2 linked regions of the Polymorphobacter megasporae genome follow. Each later gene encodes a partner of the first gene's protein in a complex. Links are inferred from orthologs where the notes say so. Each region holds a gene or a part of one and is shown on either strand. Other genes may lie near its edges. The genes, in order: KTC28_RS02835 and dnaG.

Region 1 (12,552 bases):
CGATCTGCGCGCACGATCCGACCGTCGCCCACGCGTCGATCATGCTGCCCTCGCCGACGTACGCGCCGATGTTGACGAAGCTCGGCATCAGGACGACGCCCGGGGCGATGTGCGCGCCGCGGCGAACAATGCTGCCGGGGACGGCGCGGAAGCCGGCGCTGCGGAAGCGGTTTTCGCCCCAGCCGTCGAACTTCGACGGGACTTTGTCCCACCAGCTCGACTTGCCGGGAGCCCCGGGGATCAGCGTGTTGTCGCTCAGTCGGAACGACAACAGCACTGCCTGCTTGAGCCACTGATTGACCCGCCACTCACCGTCGACCTGCTCGGCGACGCGGAAGTCGCCGTTGTCGAGGCCTGCGATCGCCGCCTCGACCGCCGCACGCACTGCGCCGTCGGTAGCGGGGGTGATCGACGCGCGGGCTTCCCAGCCCGCCTCGATCGGGGCGATGAGGTTGTTGGGCAGGTCGGTCATGCGGCCTCCAGTTCGGTGACGACGCCCGCGAGCCAGTCGGATACGTCGGTGATTCGGTAATCGATGAAGTCGGGGGCGGGGTGGCGCGGCCCCTGTTCGGAGCCGTTGTCGACCCACACCGTCGCCATGCCGATCGCCTTGGCGGGGGCGAGATTCCGCTCCATGTCGTCGGCGAACAGCGCGCGTGCGGGGTCGATATCGTGCGTTTCGCACAGGCCTCGATACGCTCGGATGTCGGGCTTTGGCAGATACGCCATCGCGTGGACGTCGTAGATCGCCTCGAACGCGCCCTCGAGCCCGAGCCGGTCGAGCACCTTCGCGGCGTACGGCGTGTCGGCGTTGGTGAAGATCAGCTTGCGCCCCGGCAGGCGCGCGATCGATTCGACGAGGAGCGGCGCGTGGGCGACGACGCTCAGGTCGATGTCGTGGACGTCGTCGAGGAAATGGTGCGGGTCGACGCCGTGCTCGTCCATCAACCCGCGCAGCGTCGTGCCGTGCTGGTGGAAGAACCCCTTCTGGACCCGATGCGCCTCGACCGCGTCGACCCCGAGCAGGCGCGCGACATACGCCCCCATTCGTGCATCGATCTGCGCGAACAGGTTGGTCTTCGCCGGGTACAGCGTGTTGTCGAGATCGAAGATCCAGGCGTCGATGTGGCTCAGCGGGTGCGGCATGGCGGGGTGTGTAGCGGGTGGGCCGGTAACGTGGAAAATATTTCTCATCCACACGGTTCAGGCACGGTTTCCCACCGAGTTATCCCCTGCAGAATTTGTCCCGATGATGGGATTGCGCGACAAGCGATCGATGCAGCTTCCAACACCCTACACACCCGCCGCCGCCACGCCGATCGCGCTCGTTCCCGCAGCGGCGCTGCCGCATAATGTCGAGGCCGAGGCGGCGTTGCTCGGGGCGATGATGATCGACAACCGGCTCGTCGAGGACGTCCAGCTAAAGCTCGGCAGCCAGCATTTCTTCGAGCCGCTCCATGGACGGGTGTACGACGCGATCCTGATGCTGATCGACCGGCGGATGGTCGCGACGCCGGTGACGCTCAAGCCGCTGTTCGACGCCGATCCCGATATGATGGCGATCGGCGGCACTGCATATCTCGCGAGCCTGACCGAGCAGTCCGCTGCGCTGATCGCGGCGCGCGACTTCGCCCAGCAGATCTACGACCTCGCGCTGCTTCGCGAAATGATCCGCGTCGGGCGCGACATGGCGACCAATGCCTTCGACACCGGTGCCGGTGTCGAGCCGTTGAAGCAGATCGAGGCCGCCGAACTCGCGCTCTACAAGGTCGCCGAGCAGGGCGAGGTGTCGGGATCGGTCAAGACCTTCGGCCAGGCGACGCGGCTTGCGGTCGAGATGGCCGACCGCGCGATGAAGTCGGGCGGGCATCTGTCGGGCTACACGACCGGGCTCGACGCGATCAACGCCAAGATCGGCGGGCTGCACAAGTCCGACCTGATCATCCTCGCGTCGCGTCCGGCGATGGGAAAGACCAGCCTTGCGACCAACATGGCGTTCTCGGCGGCGGCGCGGTTCCTACGCGACAAGGCCGACGGCGTCGAGCCGGGCCAGTCGAGCGGGGCGGGGGTCGCGTTCTTCAGCCTCGAAATGTCTGCCGACCAGCTCGCGACGCGCGTCCTCGCCGAACAGTCGGGGGTCAATTCGGAAAATCTGCGGATGGGCAAGATCAGCCAGTCCGAATTCAACAGCCTCGCGCGCGCCGCGGGGCAGTTGAGCGAGCTGCCGCTCTACATTGACGACACGCCGGCGCTGTCGATCGCGGCGCTGCGGACGCGGGCGCGGCGGTTGAAGCGCCAGAAGGGGGTCGGGATCATCGTCGTCGACTATCTCCAGCTCCTCCAGGGGTCGGCGAAGTCGGCGAACGAGAATCGCGTCCAGGAAATCTCCGAGATCACCCGCGGATTGAAGACGCTGGCGAAAGAGCTCGAGGTGCCGGTGCTCGCGCTGTCGCAGCTCAGCCGTGCGGTCGAGAACCGCGAGGACAAGCGGCCGCAGCTCGCCGACTTGCGTGAATCGGGGACGATCGAGCAGGACGCCGACATCGTCCTGTTTATCTATCGCGAAGAATATTATCACGCGATGAAGCAGCCTGACGAAGAAGACATCGAGAAATACGCCAAGTGGAAAGAGCGCGCCGAGAAGCTTCACGGACTTGCCGAAGTCATCGTTGCCAAGCAGCGCCACGGCTCGACCGGTACTGTGCCACTTACATTCCACAAGACGACGACAAAATTCAGCGACCGGGCTAACGATGCGTATCTGCCCGAGCGGTACGACTGACCCGCGCAACGCGCGACTACTCATGACTGGCAGCTGACGATCGCTTCTGCGGTCACGTTGCGTACACTTGTCGTACGCTGATCGCTCTCGCCCGCTGAGCGTCCCTTAACAGACGATTACTTGATGACGGCGGACGCGGCGTGGGGCGCTGCGTCGCTAGGACAGTCATGTCTCTGATATACGCAACATCGGATGCGATCTGTGAGTCGGGTACGACCCTCTCTGCAGCTCGTAAACATATTATCAACGCATCCGTCGGCACAGCAAAGTACAGAATTTATTCGTACTGCAAATCACAGAGTCTAAATGACAAGATTGAATACTAATTTGGATAAACCACTTTTCTACTCTGTGAATCGTGCAACCAATCTCGTAGCTGGGGGTACGGACAGTTGGGCCTCATAGTAACAGGGAAGCAGTTCGAAGAGCATACGGTCGGAGAGTTGTTTATAAAATAGTAACGTGTGTATTTGTGGAGTTGCGTATTATGATTAAGCTTATTAAGCATTTTGCTCTTGTCTGTGCCGTCGGCGTGTCGATTCCGGCAGACGCAAAAATCCTCTATGCGACATCTTCGACCATAATGAGCATCTGGAAGACGGCGGTGAGCGGCGACACCATCCGGCTGTCGGGGACGTTTGCCGGCACCACGTCGCTCCAGAATAAGACCGCCACGAAGGCGATCACGATCGATGCAACGAAAGCGACCTTCATCGGGACGCTCAAGTTTCAGTCGGTCAATAATATCAAGGTCGTTGGTGGACGGTACGACTCGACGGGCGGTCCGACGGCGTACGGCCGAGGGATTGTCGTCTACAAAAGCAGCAACCTTTCCTTTGACAAGCTCACCGTGGTGGCAAGCGGCACCGACGGCGAAACCGGAGTCGGGCTGGAGGGTGTCACCAATGCAAGTGTGACGAACTCGACCTTCACCAACGTCGGCGTCGGAGTCGGCGTCACCGGATCGAGCTACATCACGCTGACCGGTAACAAGGTCGTCGGCGCGACGAAGGACGGCTACGATGCGTACAACGACCATAATGTGGTCATCGCCAACAATAGCTGCAGCGGCAGCAAGCCGCAGGCGGGCGCGCACCCTGATTGCGTCCAGCTTGCCAGCACCGGCGGACTGCCTGTCCAGTCGGACATCAAGGTCATCGATAATATCGCGACCGGCATGACCCAGGGATTCACCTCATTCCTGGGGTCCGCGACGGGTAGCCTGCGCATCACCATGACGGGGAACATCATCAACGGCCTGATGTCGCAGGGCGTCGCCTGCTATGGCTGCGTCGATAGCTTCATCACCAACAACTTCCTGTCGTCGCAGCCCGGTGCGCCCCACTTCGTCAACTTGAATGTCATTGGCGGGTCGAACAACGTCGTGTCCGGCAATACCTTTGGCTCGCTGAACACGTCGTCGGTCCTGCCGACCGACTATGCTTCGGCTTACTTCCGGCTGACTGGCACGACCTACAAGCCGACCTTCGCCGACTTTTCGTCGATCGGCGCGACGGCGAGCATTGAGCGGATCGCCGCGACGATCCCGGAACCGGGCGAGTGGGCGCTGCTGCTCGCCGGCTTCGGCCTCGTCGGGCTCGCCACCCGCCGCCCGATGGCGCGCGTCGTCGCCGCTTGATGTTGCCGCCGCCGTCCCCGCGGGGACGGCGGCCACGGCCACCGCGGCACCGCCGCGTCGACATCGGACATCGCAGACGCGCGCGGGAGGTTTGCCTTCCGCGCGCGTCGTCGCGTAAGCGCGGGGGCGAAAATGGATACCGCCAATCTCCGCCTGACGATCGATCTCGGCGCGCTCGCCGATAACTGGCGGCACCTTGCGCACGCGTCGGGCGCGGCCACGTGCGGGGCGGCGGTCAAGGCCGATGCGTACGGACTCGGCGCGGTCGAGATCGTGTCCGCGCTCGCCCGCGCCGGGTGCCGCGATTTCTTCGTCGCATCGTGGGCCGAGGTGGCGGCGCTCGGGGCAATGCCCGACGGCGCGCGGCTCGCGGTCCTCCACGGCGTCCAGCACGATGAGCTGGCGACCGCGCTCGAGTCCGCCGCGGTCCCGGTGCTGTGCACGCCGGCGCAGGTCGCCGCCTGGCGCAGCGCGACGACCCGGCCGTGCGACGTCATGGTCGATACCGGCATCAACCGGCTCGGCCTCGCGCGCGCCGATCTCGGGCTGCTAGACGGGCTGGCGATCGACACGCTCCACAGCCACCTCGCGTGCGCCGAATCCCCCGCTGATCCGATGAACGCGCGCCAGCTCGCCGCCTTCCGCGAGGTCGTCGCCGCAGTCCCCGCTCGTCGCACCAGCCTCGCGAATTCGTCGGGGATCATGCTCGGCCCCGACTATGCGTTCGGACTGACCCGCCCCGGCATCGGGCTGTACGGCGGCACCGCCGGAGCTGCCCCGGTCGCGGGGCTGGCCGCGCGGGTGGTCCAGGTCCGCGACATCGCTCCCGGCGACAGCGTCGGCTATGGGGCAACGTGGATCGCGGCGCGTCCGACTCGCGTCGCCGTGCTCAACATCGGTTACGCCGACGGCTACCCGAGGGCGATGTCGAACATCGGCCAAGCCTTTGCCGGCGACGTTGCGTGTCCGGTGATCGGACGTGTGTCGATGGACCTCGTTGCGGTCGACGTCACCGGCGCGGATGTGACCGAGGGCGGATGGCTGCGCGTCGATTTCGACCTCGTCCGCGCGGCGGCGGCTTCGGGGCGGTCGCGGTATGAGTTGCTAACCGGCCTCGGCCACCGCTATGCGCGTGCATACCAATGACCGGCGTTCCCCACGATATCCTCGGTGTGCTCCGCGCGATCGGACGCTTCGTCCTTGGCGGCCTTGCGTCGGTCGGGCGGGTCGTGATGTTCGCGTGGGAGGCGATCACCCGCGCGCTGCTGCCGCCATATTATCCGGCGCGGCTCGCCGAGCAGATGATCGTCATCGGCTATTTCTCGCTGCCCGTCGTCGGCATGACCGCGCTGTTTACCGGTTCGGCGCTGGCGCAGCAGATTTTCATCGGCGGCAGCCGCTTCAACGCTTCGTCGACGGTGCCGGCGGTGACGGTGATCGGTATCGTCCGTGAGTTGGGCCCGGTGCTCGGCGGATTGATGGTCGCGGGGCGGGTGTCGTCGGCGATGGCGGCCGAGCTCGGGACGATGCGGGTGACCGAACAGATCGACGCCCTGACGACCCTGCGGACCGATCCGTATCGCTACCTGATCGCGCCGCGCGTCGTTGCCGCGGTCGTGGTCATGCCGCTGCTCGTGCTGGTGTCGAACATCATCGGTGTCCTTGGCGGGTATCTGCTGGCGACGTACCGGCTCAACTTCAACGGCGCGGGCTATATCCGGACGACGGTCTCGTTCCTCAAGACCGACGACGTCGTCTCGTCGATGGTCAAGGCGGCGGTGTTCGGCTTCATCATCGCGCTGATGGGCTGCTACCACGGCTTTCATTCGAACGGCGGCGCGGCCGGGGTCGGCAAGGCGACGACCAACGCCGTCGTCAGCGCGTTCATCCTGATCCTGATGTCGAACCTGATCATCACCGTCATCGTCTTTGGCGGCGGCTGATGAACAAGATCGAGCTCAGCGGCGTCCACAAGCGCTTCGGGTCGAAAATCGTCCTCGCCGGGGTCGATCTCGAGATTGCGGCGGGCACCTCGATGGTCGTCATCGGCGGGTCGGGGACCGGCAAGTCGGTGCTGATAAAATCGATCCTTGGGCTGCTCAAGGTCGATTCGGGAAGCATCAAGGTCGACGGGGTCGAGGTCACCAATCTCCAAGGTCGTGCGCTCGCCGACCACCGTGCGAAGTTCGGGATGCTGTTTCAGGGCGGCGCGCTCTTCGATTCGCTCCCCGTCTGGCGCAACGTCAGCTTCGCACTGCCGCGCGGGCGCGGCGCGGCGTCGCTCAGGGCGGCGGCGATCGACAATCTCGCACAGGTCGGGCTCGGTGCCGACATCGCCGATTTGCGGCCGTCGGAGCTGTCGGGGGGTATGCAGAAGCGCGTCGCGCTGGCGCGTGCGATTGCGGTGCGGCCTGAAATAATCTTTTTCGACGAGCCGACCACCGGGCTCGATCCGATCATGGCCGACGTCATCAACGACCTGATCGTCGACCTCGTCCGTGACCTCAAGATCACCGCGCTGACGATCACCCACGACATGGCGAGCGCGCGCAAGATTGCCGACCGGATCGCCATGCTTTATTCTGGACGGATGATCTGGAACGGCCCCGTCGCAAAAATCGATGCCAGCGGGAACGAATACGTCGATCAATTCGTAAATGGCCGTGCAGAGGGGCCGATCAAAATGCAGATAAAGACCGCGTGAGCGGCACGGCGGGGCTGGTGTCGATGCTCGACCGCATCGGCGCGGGAGACCGCAATGCATTAAAGATGCTTTACGAAGCGACGTCGGCGAAGCTGTTTGGTGTTATCCTCCGTATCTTGCTCGAAAGGGGCGAGGCGGAAGACGTGCTCCAGGAAGTTTACATCACAGTTTGGCGCAAGGCGGCGGAGTTCGACGCGACGCGTGCCAGCCCGATCACATGGATGGTCACGATCGCGCGCAACCGTGCGATCGACCGCCTGCGCGCGCGCGGCAGCCGCCCGACGACGACGCTCGATGACGCTGCGGAGGTGCGCGACACCGCGCCCGGTGCCGATGTCGTGATCGACGCTCACAATGATGCGAAGCGCGTCAATGCGGCGCTTGCGACACTCGATCCCAAGCACGCCGCGATCATTCGGAGTGCTTACTTCGAGGGCCTGACGTATGAGGCGATGTCCGATCGCGAGGGTGTGCCGATCGGGACTTTGAAAAGCTGGGTCCGGCGTGGGCTGATGCGGATGCGGACGGCGCTCGAGGCATGACCGACGAGATTCCCGAAGGCTCCGAAGCGGCCTTGGCGCTCGACTTCGCGTTGGGCGCGCTCGACGGTCAAACGATGCGGCGTGCCGAGCTGCGCCTGCGGAGCGATCCGGCATTCGCGCGCGAAGTTTCCGACTGGCAGGCACGACTTGCTCCGCTGGCCGATGCAATCGCGCCGGTCGAAGCCCCGCGTGCGGTCTGGGATGCGGTCGATCACGAGCTGTTCCGCGTTGCCGCCTCGCGCACCCCGGCGGCATCGAAATCGCTATGGGCGCCGCTGGCGGTCTGGCGTGCGGTTGCGTTCGGCGCGAGCGGCGTTGCGGCAATCGCGATCGCGCTGCTCGTCAGCCGCCCTGGCCCGGCACCGGTGCCGGCTCTGGTGGTGCAGCCGCCGGGCGCGTTGCTCGCGGCGTCGATGGCAGCGACCGACAGTAGCAAGGCAGTGCTGATCACGGCGACCTACGATCCGGCGCGTGGCGCGGTGATCCTGACTCCGGCCGCTGCCGATTCGAGCCGGGGCCTGACCCCTGAGCTCTGGATCATCGTCGGCAAGGACGCACCGCGATCGCTCGGCGTGATCGACCTCAAGGATCCGCAAGCGCACCGTATTCCGGCCGCGTTGCGCGCCGAGATGAGTAGCGGCGCGACGTTGGCGATCAGCCTCGAGCCCCCCGGCGGATCGCGTACGGGCGCGCCGACGGGACCTGTCGTCGCAGCCGGCAAGCTCGCGCCGATCTGAATCGTTCGGACGCAACCGATACGATCGGTCGAACGTAGCTCGCGGTGTCCACCAACGGACGATATCCCGAGGGAGCTTTTCATGAAGATCACCAACGGCGCTTTCCGCGCTGCCTTGTTCGCGGTCGCCGCCAGCGGCCTCGCGATCTCGGCGAATGCCGAGATGATGCACACCAAGAGCGTGATGGTTGGCGGTGCGGCGATGTTGCCGTCGCGGAACATCGTCGAGAACGCTGCGAATTCGAAGGATCACACGACGCTCGTCGCCGCGGTCAAGGCCGCCGGCCTCGTCCCGACGCTTTCGGGCCCGGGTCCGTTCACCGTCTTCGCGCCCACCAACGCTGCCTTCAACAAGCTGCCTGCCGGCACGGTCGACACGCTGGTCAAGCCTGAGAACAAGGACACGCTGACCAAGATCCTGACGTACCACGTCATTTCGGGATCGATGGACTCGAAGGCAATCGCCGCAGCGATCAAGGCGGGTCACGGCACCGCGACGCTGACCACCGTTCAGGGCGAGCCGCTGACCGCGAAGATGATGGGCAAGAAGCTCATGCTGACCGACGCGAAGGGCGGCATGGCGACCGTCACGATCGCCGACGTTTATCAGTCGAATGGCGTGATCCACGTCATCGATACCGTGTTGATGCCGTAATCATCAAGACGATTATGATGAGGGGGCGGGCCGTAAGGTCCGCCCCTTTTTATTTGGAGCTGCACGATCGTTTTTGACTAGCGATGTATCGTTGACAAAAATCAAGAATGGCAATTCTACTATTCCGTTCCCGAGATGCACGAAATAGTGTGTAACAGTCTGATTTTGTTCAAATTAATCGCTTTTCCGCGCAATAATTGCGAGCACGCCGTTTCGGCAAAAACACGATTAATTCCGCAATTGAACTAGACAGTACGATAACGCACAAAAAAGTTGACGTGCTTATTTGGGGCGGCCCGAATATCCAGCCGCGGTCCTGAGCGCATCGGCGTTGAGCAATTTACCGTCGAGCATCACCAGCCGGGTCTGACGCAGATCGCCGATCCGGACCGAGGGGTCGCCTTCGACCAGCGCGAGATCGGCAGTCTTGCCGACCTTGATCGAGCCGGTGTGCTTGTCCTGCCCGACCAGTCGCGCGGGGACGATCGTCGCCGCCGCGAGCGCTTCGGCGGGGGTAAAACCCGCCTGTTGGTAAATCTCGAGCTCGCGGATGATCTCGATCCCCGACCCGTCGGTTCCGGCGACGATCGGCACCCCCGCCTTGTGCATCTTGCCGAGCAGCGTCACCATCTTCGCCCAGCTCGCACGGTAGTCGGCGCGCGTCAGGTCTTTCGGCACCGCGAAGCCGCCGCTGCGGAAGCCCCGCTCGGTCGTCGGCGGGAGCGTTCCCGCAAAGGGCGCGTAGGCCGGCGACAGGTCGCCGTTGTCGGGGACGTACAACGCTTCGAAGGTCACCATCGTCGGGTCCGAATAAATGTGCTTCGCCGCCATCGTCGCAATCAGCCCCGTCATCGCCGGGCTGTCGAGGTTCATGTCCTTGGCATAGCGCCCGGGCGCTTCGAAGCGGCCGATGCCGTTGTCGGTGGCCAGCGCGCTTTCGGGGACGCCCTCCATCACGATCCAGTTGATGTGGGTGACTTCGTCGTAACCGTCGGCGATCGCGACAGAGGTGCGAATCCCATGCGGGATGTGGCCGTGGACGTGGAGGCCGAGCTTGTGCGCCTCGGCGATCGTCGCGGGCAGCCACGCCGGGTCGAAGGTGCCGTAGAACTTGACCCCGGTGAAGGCGTTATCGTGCGCCCGATCGACGAGCTTGATCGCCTCCGCCTCGCTCGTCGCGACGTTTGCCACCTGCGCGGTGTACGGCCCCTTGCCGTCGATCAGCGACGACGGATAGACATGCGGGAACAGCAGTACGCCCTTGGCGGCGCGCTCGCGCCGGTCGATCGTCTTGAGATCGTCGTTGCCCGGATCGCGGACCGAAGTGACGCCGAGCGAGAGCTCCTGCGGCCCGGTATAATCGTCGCCGACGTGCATGTGGCAATCCCACAGGCCGGGCACGAGTGTCAGGCCGTGGCCCTCGATCACCTGCGCCCCGCTCGGGACCTTGACCGACGCCGCCGGGCCGACCGCGACGATCAGCCCCTTGTCGACGACGACGGTCTGGTTGGTGAGGAAGCGCACCCGGTCGGCGTCGAACATCTTGACGTTGACGAACGCGACAGGCGCCGGCGGGATCGTCACCAGCGACTTCGCCAGCGCCGGGGCCTGTTCGGCGAGCGCGGCGGCCTGTGCCTTTTCGAGCTTCGCCTGCTCGCCCGCATACGCCTCGGGCAGCCAGCCGATGCCGAAGGTCGTCGCGAAGACATGATCCTTGGCGTCCGCCCAGAACGGGAAGGGCGAGGTCGATAGCCCCGACACCGCCCATAAAGTGACGGTCTGCTTCGCCTTGCCCTCGCCGACCTCGACGCTCGTCAGCTTCGCCGCGTGCGCCTTGCCGCCGGGTAGCAAGTCGAGCGACTTGTCGGGACTCGCGAGAAGCTGCTCGAGCAACCACAGGTTGGTCGCCGCCGGCCCGCCCTGCGACGCGTAGAACGCGTGGCCCGAGAACGGCGCTTGGCCCTTGTCGATTGGGCTGGTCCATGTCGCGGTGCCGTCGGCGACGGCGAAGGTCTCGGCGACATCGCCGGTCGGGGCGACGCCGCGGATCGTCATCGTCGCGGGGAAGCCGTCGGCGCCCGGCTTGCCCGACATGTCGGTTTCCCACACCTGTCCGCGCAGGTTCATGCTCTCGCGCCCCATCCGGGTGCCGTCGGCGGTCGTCCAGACGTACGAATCGCCATGCTTGCCGCCGGTCGATTCAATGATGAAGTGCGTGGCCGTCGCGGGCGGCTTGGCGAGGTCTGCGGCGGGGACCTGAGCCGCGGCAGTAGTGGCGAGCAGGACGGCAACGCCGCCGAAATAGACCGAACGCTTCATGCCAAAATCCCCCGAAGTCAGGGTGCGACAATGCGTCGGGCTTCGAAGCCGCGCAAGGATGCGCGGCTGGCGGTCTATTCCGCCGCCTGCAGCTGCCCCGCGTCCTCGTCCTCGGCCTGCTGGAGCGCCCACATCTCGGCGTAGATGCCGTTCTGCACCAGCAGCGCGCCGTGCGTCCCGCGCTCGGCAATCCGGCCCTCGGCCATGACGAGAATCTGGTCCGAATCGACAATCGTCGACAGGCGGTGGGCGATGACGAGCGTCGTCCGGCTTCGCGACACCGCGCGTAACGAGTCCTGGATTTCCGCTTCGGTGCCCGAATCGAGCGCGCTCGTCGCCTCGTCGAGGATCAGGATCGCGGGATCCTTGAGGATAGTCCGCGCGATCGCGACACGCTGCTTCTCGCCCCCCGACAGCTTCAGGCCGCGCTCGCCGACGGTCGACTTATAGCCATCGGGCAGCCCCATGATGAAGTCGTGGATCGCCGCCTCGCGCGCCGCCGCCTCGATCTGCGCCTGCGTCGCATCGGGGCGGCCGTAGCCGATGTTGTAGCCGATCGTGTCGTTGAACAGCACGGTATCCTGCGGGACGATGCCGATTGCACGGCGCAAGGAGTCCTGCGTCACACTGCGGAGGTCCTGCCCGTCTATCGTTACGCTGCCGCGCTCGATGTCGTAGAAGCGGTACAGGATGCGGCTGAGCGTCGACTTGCCCGCCCCCGAATGGCCGACGACCGCGACCTTGTGCCCCGGCGGGATGTCGAAGCTGACGTCGTGGAGGATCTGGCGGCGGCTCTCATAGGCGAAGTCGACGTGGTCGAAGGCGACATGCCCGCCGGTGACGTGGAGCGGTTGCGCGCCGGGGGCGTCGGCGATCTCGGCCTGTGTGTCGACCAGCTTGAACATCGCCTCCATGTCGATCAGCCCCTGCTTGATCTCGCGGTAGACCATGCCGAGCATGTCCAATGGCCGGAACAGCTGTGCCAGCAGCGTCTGGATCAGGAAGACATCGCCGACGCTGAAGCGCCCGCGGCTCCAGCCCCAGACGCAATATGCCAGCGCCCCGCCCATCAGCGCGTTGGTGATCAACGACTGGCCGATATTGAGCCACGACAGCGAATTCTGGTTCTTGATCGCCGCCTCGGTCCATTTGTTCATCGCGGCGCCGTAGCCCTG
Region 2 (3,946 bases), 2.4 Mb from region 1 along the record:
AGGTCATTGGCGATTCGCACAGGCCGGCGATCATCGTGTTGCGCCCGGCCTCGATGCGCTTGGCGATCGCGATTTCGCCCTCGCGGCTGAGCAGTTCGACCGCGCCCATCTCGCGCAGGTACATGCGGACCGGGTCGTCGGTACGGTCGAGCGGGGCGGCCTTGACCGCAACCGGAGCGGCGACGGCGGGGTCGCCCTCGACGGCTTCCTCTTCCTCGTCATCGTCGGCGGCGGCGCGCGGGGTCTCGGTGCCTTCCTCGGCGGGCTCGTCGTTTTCGATGAGGTTGATCCCCATCTCCGACAGCGCCGCCATGACGTCCTCGATCTGCTCGGAGGAGACCTGCGGCAGTGCGTCGTTCAATTCGTCATAAGTGATGTAGCCGCGCTTCTTGGCGCGCGCGATCAGCTTCTTGATCGATGCTTCGTTGAGATCGAGCAACGGCGCACCGTCGGTATCGGGCTTCGTATCGGTTTCCACGACGGCGCCATTCGCTTTTGCCATAATCTGCTTTCGTCCAATCAAGCGTGTCGCGCCAACCGATAACGACGACTCGGGCGAGGGCGGTGGAGCCGCTTACTCGGTATCGGCGACAATTCCAATAACATGATCCTTATCGGACAATTCGGCACGCGCTTGATGGTTGCGTCGCACCGCGTCAAAATCGGCCTCGGCCATGCTCATCCGGAAATGGGAATTGGTTGCGGCAATGTCATCCCCCACGCGCGCCGTTGCGAGCAAGGCATCGAGAAATTTGACGAATTGTTCGCGGGCGTCGGCGCTGGGAGTGCTCGCACGGACAAAACCGAGGTTGCCGACGCCTGGCCGATGCCGTGCGAGGATGGCATCGGCGGCGGCACCGGCACCGGCACCCCGCGCGTCGAGATGGGCGCGGAGGGCGACCGGGCTGGCGTCAGGGTCGGCGGTCGCGGCGTCGAGTAGCGCGGTCACGAGCGCGGCGTGTGCAGGGTCGGCGACCGGCAGCCCGGCCAGCCGTTCGAACCCCGCGTCGATCAACTCGGGGCGTAGGAGGCAGGCAACGAGGACCTGACGCACCATCGCGTCGCCCATGTCGGGCCGCGCCGCGCGCAGGATACCCGGCGACGCGGCACGGGGCGGGGGGCCGCCTTTTTGCCACGGGGTCCGCTCGGGGCGCTTGAACAAAGCGTAGAAACGCTCGCGGAGCTCGGTCCGGTAGAAGCGCTGGAGGGTGGTGTCGGCGATCTCCGCAGCGCGGGCATCGAGCGCGGCGAGGACGGCGGCGCGGCGTTCGGGGGTGGCCGTGTCGACGCCCTCGGTCTCGCTCCGCCACAGCCGGTCGATCAACGGCTCGGCGGCGGCGAGGACGGCGTCGAACGCGGCAGGCCCGCCAGCGCGGACGAGATCGTCGGGGTCCTTGCCCAGGGGGAGGGTGGCGAAGCGCAGCGATTTGCCCGCCTCGAGCAGCGGCAGTGCCCGGTGGAGCGCGCGCAACCCGGCCCGCTGCCCCGCCGCGTCGCCGTCGAAGCACAACACCGGCTCGGGTACGATCCGCCACATCAGCCCGAGCTGCGCCTCGGTCAGCGCGGTGCCGAGCGGGGCGACCGCATCGGCAAACCCCGCCTGCGCGAGGCCGATGACGTCCATGTAGCCCTCGACGACGATCAGCCGAAGCGACTTGCGCGCAACCGGTCCGGCGCGGTCGAGATTGTAGAGCGTGCGGCCCTTGTCGAACAACGGTGTGTCGGGCGAATTCAGATACTTCGGCTGGCCGTCGCCAAGGATGCGTCCGCCAAAGCCGATAACTCGACCGCGCGGATCGCGGATCGGAAACATCAGCCGTCCGCGGAAGCGGTCGTACGGATCGCCCGGCTTCGCATTCCCCTCGGCCTCGGGCTGGATCAGCAGCCCTGTCTCGATCAGCTTGGCGTCACCGACGCTGGCAAGCGCGGCGCGGAGGCGGGTCCGGCTATCGGGCGAGTAGCCGAGGCCGAAGTCTGCGACGGTCTTGTCCGCGAGACCGCGCTTGGCGAGATATTCGCGCGCGGTCGCGCCCCCGGCGTCGCGCAACTGGCTGGAAAACCACGCCGCCGCCTTGCCGGTGACGTCGTGAAGCCCCTCTGCCGCCTGTGCCCGCTCACGCGCCTCGGGCGTTTCCTCGGGCACCGCCAGTCCAGCTTCGGCGGCGAGCGACTTGACCGCGTCGATGAAGCCGAGCCCCTCCTGCTCGACGACGAAGCGGATCACGTCGCCGTGCGCCCCGCAGCCGAAGCAATGGTAGAAGCCCTTGTCGTCGTTGACGAAAAAGCTCGGCGACTTCTCGTTATGAAACGGGCAGCAGCCCTTCATCTCGCGCCCGGCGCGGGTCAGCTTGACCCGGCGCGCGACAACCGTCGACACGGCGACACGGGCGCGGAGTTCGTCGAGAAAGGCGGGAGCGAGAGCCAAGGCTCACCTTATCCCGAAAGCGCCGTCTTCACCATCGCCGACGCCGACGACATGTCGATCTGTCCGGCGAAGCGTTCGCGCAGCGCCGCCATGACCTTGCCCATGTCCTTGACACTGCTCGCGCCGAGTTCCTCGACGAGCCCGCGGACGACCGCCATCGCCTCGCCCGCCGCCATCTGCTGCGGCATGAACCCCTCGATTACGCCGAGCTCGGCGCGTTCGGCGTCGGCCAGCTCGGGACGGTTGCCGGTGACGTACATCTCGATCGATTCGCGGCGCTGCTTTGCCATCTTGGTCAGCACGTCGGCGACGAGCACGTCGTCGTCGGCGGGCGGCGTGCCGGTACGCAGTTCGATGTCCTTGTTCTTCAACGCCGCCGAGATGAGGCGCAGCGCACCGAGGCGGGCGCTGTCTTTGGCTTTCATCGCGGTGATCGTCGCGGCCTTGATGTCGTCGCGGATCATGATTGTCCTGTCGAGTCGGGGGCAGTATCATAACGCGCACACCGGTCCGCACCTAACCGCACGCCGTCGGAACGGTTAGAGATTGACCGGACACGGCGCGCCCCGTAGTTCGCCATGCGTTTGCCCATCCGCCAACCTGAAGGAAGCCACTTGGCCGACGCCCCCGCGCATGCCCGACCGACCGGCGCGACAGGTGTTCTCGTTTTAGCCGATGGCACGATCGTCTGGGGCCACGGCATCGGCGCCGAGGGCGTCGCGGTCGGCGAGGTCTGCTTTAACACCGCGATGACCGGCTATCAGGAGGCGATGACCGACCCGAGCTATGCCGGCCAGATCATCACCTTCACCACCCCGCATATCGGCAACACCGGCGCGAACCCCGAGGACATCGAGGCGACCAACCCGCATGCGCTCGGCTGCATCGTCGCCGCCATCCCGAGCGAAGCAGCGAACTGGCGTGCCGACCGGACGTTCGATGCGTGGCTCAAAAGTTGGGGGCGGATCGGGCTGGCGGGCGTCGACACTCGCGCGCTGACCCGCCGGATTCGCGATCTCGGCGCGCCGAACGCGGTCATCGCGCATTCGGCGAGCGGTGACTTCGACGTTCCGGCGTTGCTGGCACAGGCGCAGGGCTGGCCGGGGCTCGAGGGGATGGACCTCGCCAAGGCGGTGTCGACGACACAAAGCTATGGCTGGGACGACGGGCTGTGGACGCTTGGGCAGGGGTACGCGACCCACGCCGCCAATCCGAACGGTCCGCACGTCGTTGCGATCGACTACGGAATGAAGCGCAACATCCTCCGCAATCTCATCGCTGCAGGAGCGCGGGTGACGGTTGTCCCGGCGACCGCGACCTTCGACGAGATCATGGCGCACAAGCCCGACGGCATCTTCCTGTCGAACGGCCCCGGCGATCCGGCGGCGACGGGCGTTTATGCGGTACCGACGATCCAGGCGGTGCTCAATTCGGGCACGCCGCTGTTCGGCATTTGCCTCGGCCACCAGCTCCTCGGCCTCGCGGTCGGCGCGAGCACGTACAAGATGCACCAGGGCCACC

The links.
Region 2: the proteins of KTC28_RS02835 (region 1) and dnaG are in contact, whole or in part, in a crystal structure (PDB 2R6A), measured with the Geobacillus stearothermophilus proteins. The link is inferred for Polymorphobacter megasporae from one-to-one orthologs. Residues at the interface, in WP_033016901.1 of Geobacillus stearothermophilus: Ser13, Glu15, Ala16, Gln18, Glu91, Leu92, Asp94, Ala95, Val96, Pro97, Thr98, Ala99, Ala100, Asn101, Tyr104, Tyr105, Ile108; in WP_049624496.1 of Geobacillus stearothermophilus: Lys456, Leu457, Leu458, Pro459, Ala460, Asn463, Ala464, Leu467, Leu535, Leu536, Ile537, Ala538, Gln544, Glu545, Asp548, Tyr549, His552.

What each region holds. Positions count from the first base shown.
Region 1 is NZ_CP081848.1:598,327-610,878, reverse strand. The notes cover bases 566-3,529. They hold KTC28_RS02835 (replicative DNA helicase), read left to right. Parts: upstream 566-1,276; coding sequence 1,277-2,782; downstream 2,783-3,529. Other genes in these bases: KTC28_RS02830 (right-handed parallel beta-helix repeat-containing protein), read left to right, coding at 3,387-3,529; KTC28_RS02840 (pyrimidine 5'-nucleotidase), read right to left, coding at 566-1,146. In the rest of the region: dapD (2,3,4,5-tetrahydropyridine-2,6-dicarboxylate N-succinyltransferase), read right to left, coding at 1-472; more of KTC28_RS02840, read right to left, coding at 469-565; more of KTC28_RS02830, read left to right, coding at 3,530-4,421; alr (alanine racemase), read left to right, coding at 4,554-5,567; KTC28_RS02820 (MlaE family ABC transporter permease), read left to right, coding at 5,564-6,364; KTC28_RS02815 (ABC transporter ATP-binding protein), read left to right, coding at 6,364-7,125; KTC28_RS02810 (sigma-70 family RNA polymerase sigma factor), read left to right, coding at 7,122-7,667; KTC28_RS02805 (anti-sigma factor), read left to right, coding at 7,664-8,404; KTC28_RS02800 (fasciclin domain-containing protein), read left to right, coding at 8,486-9,058; KTC28_RS02795 (amidohydrolase family protein), read right to left, coding at 9,341-11,377; KTC28_RS02790 (ABCB family ABC transporter ATP-binding protein/permease), read right to left, coding at 11,452-12,552. UniProt on the Escherichia coli protein: The main replicative DNA helicase, it participates in initiation and elongation during chromosome replication. Travels ahead of the DNA replisome, separating dsDNA into templates for DNA synthesis.
Region 2 is NZ_CP081848.1:3,007,286-3,011,231, reverse strand. What follows is about bases 1-2,867. They hold dnaG (DNA primase), read right to left. Parts: upstream 2,426-2,867; coding sequence 575-2,425; downstream 1-574. Other genes in these bases: KTC28_RS14070 (GatB/YqeY domain-containing protein), read right to left, coding at 2,434-2,867; rpoD (RNA polymerase sigma factor RpoD), read right to left, coding at 1-502. Outside these bases: more of KTC28_RS14070, read right to left, coding at 2,868-2,889; carA (glutamine-hydrolyzing carbamoyl-phosphate synthase small subunit), read left to right, coding at 3,004-3,946. UniProt on the Escherichia coli protein: RNA polymerase that catalyzes the synthesis of short RNA molecules used as primers for DNA polymerase during DNA replication.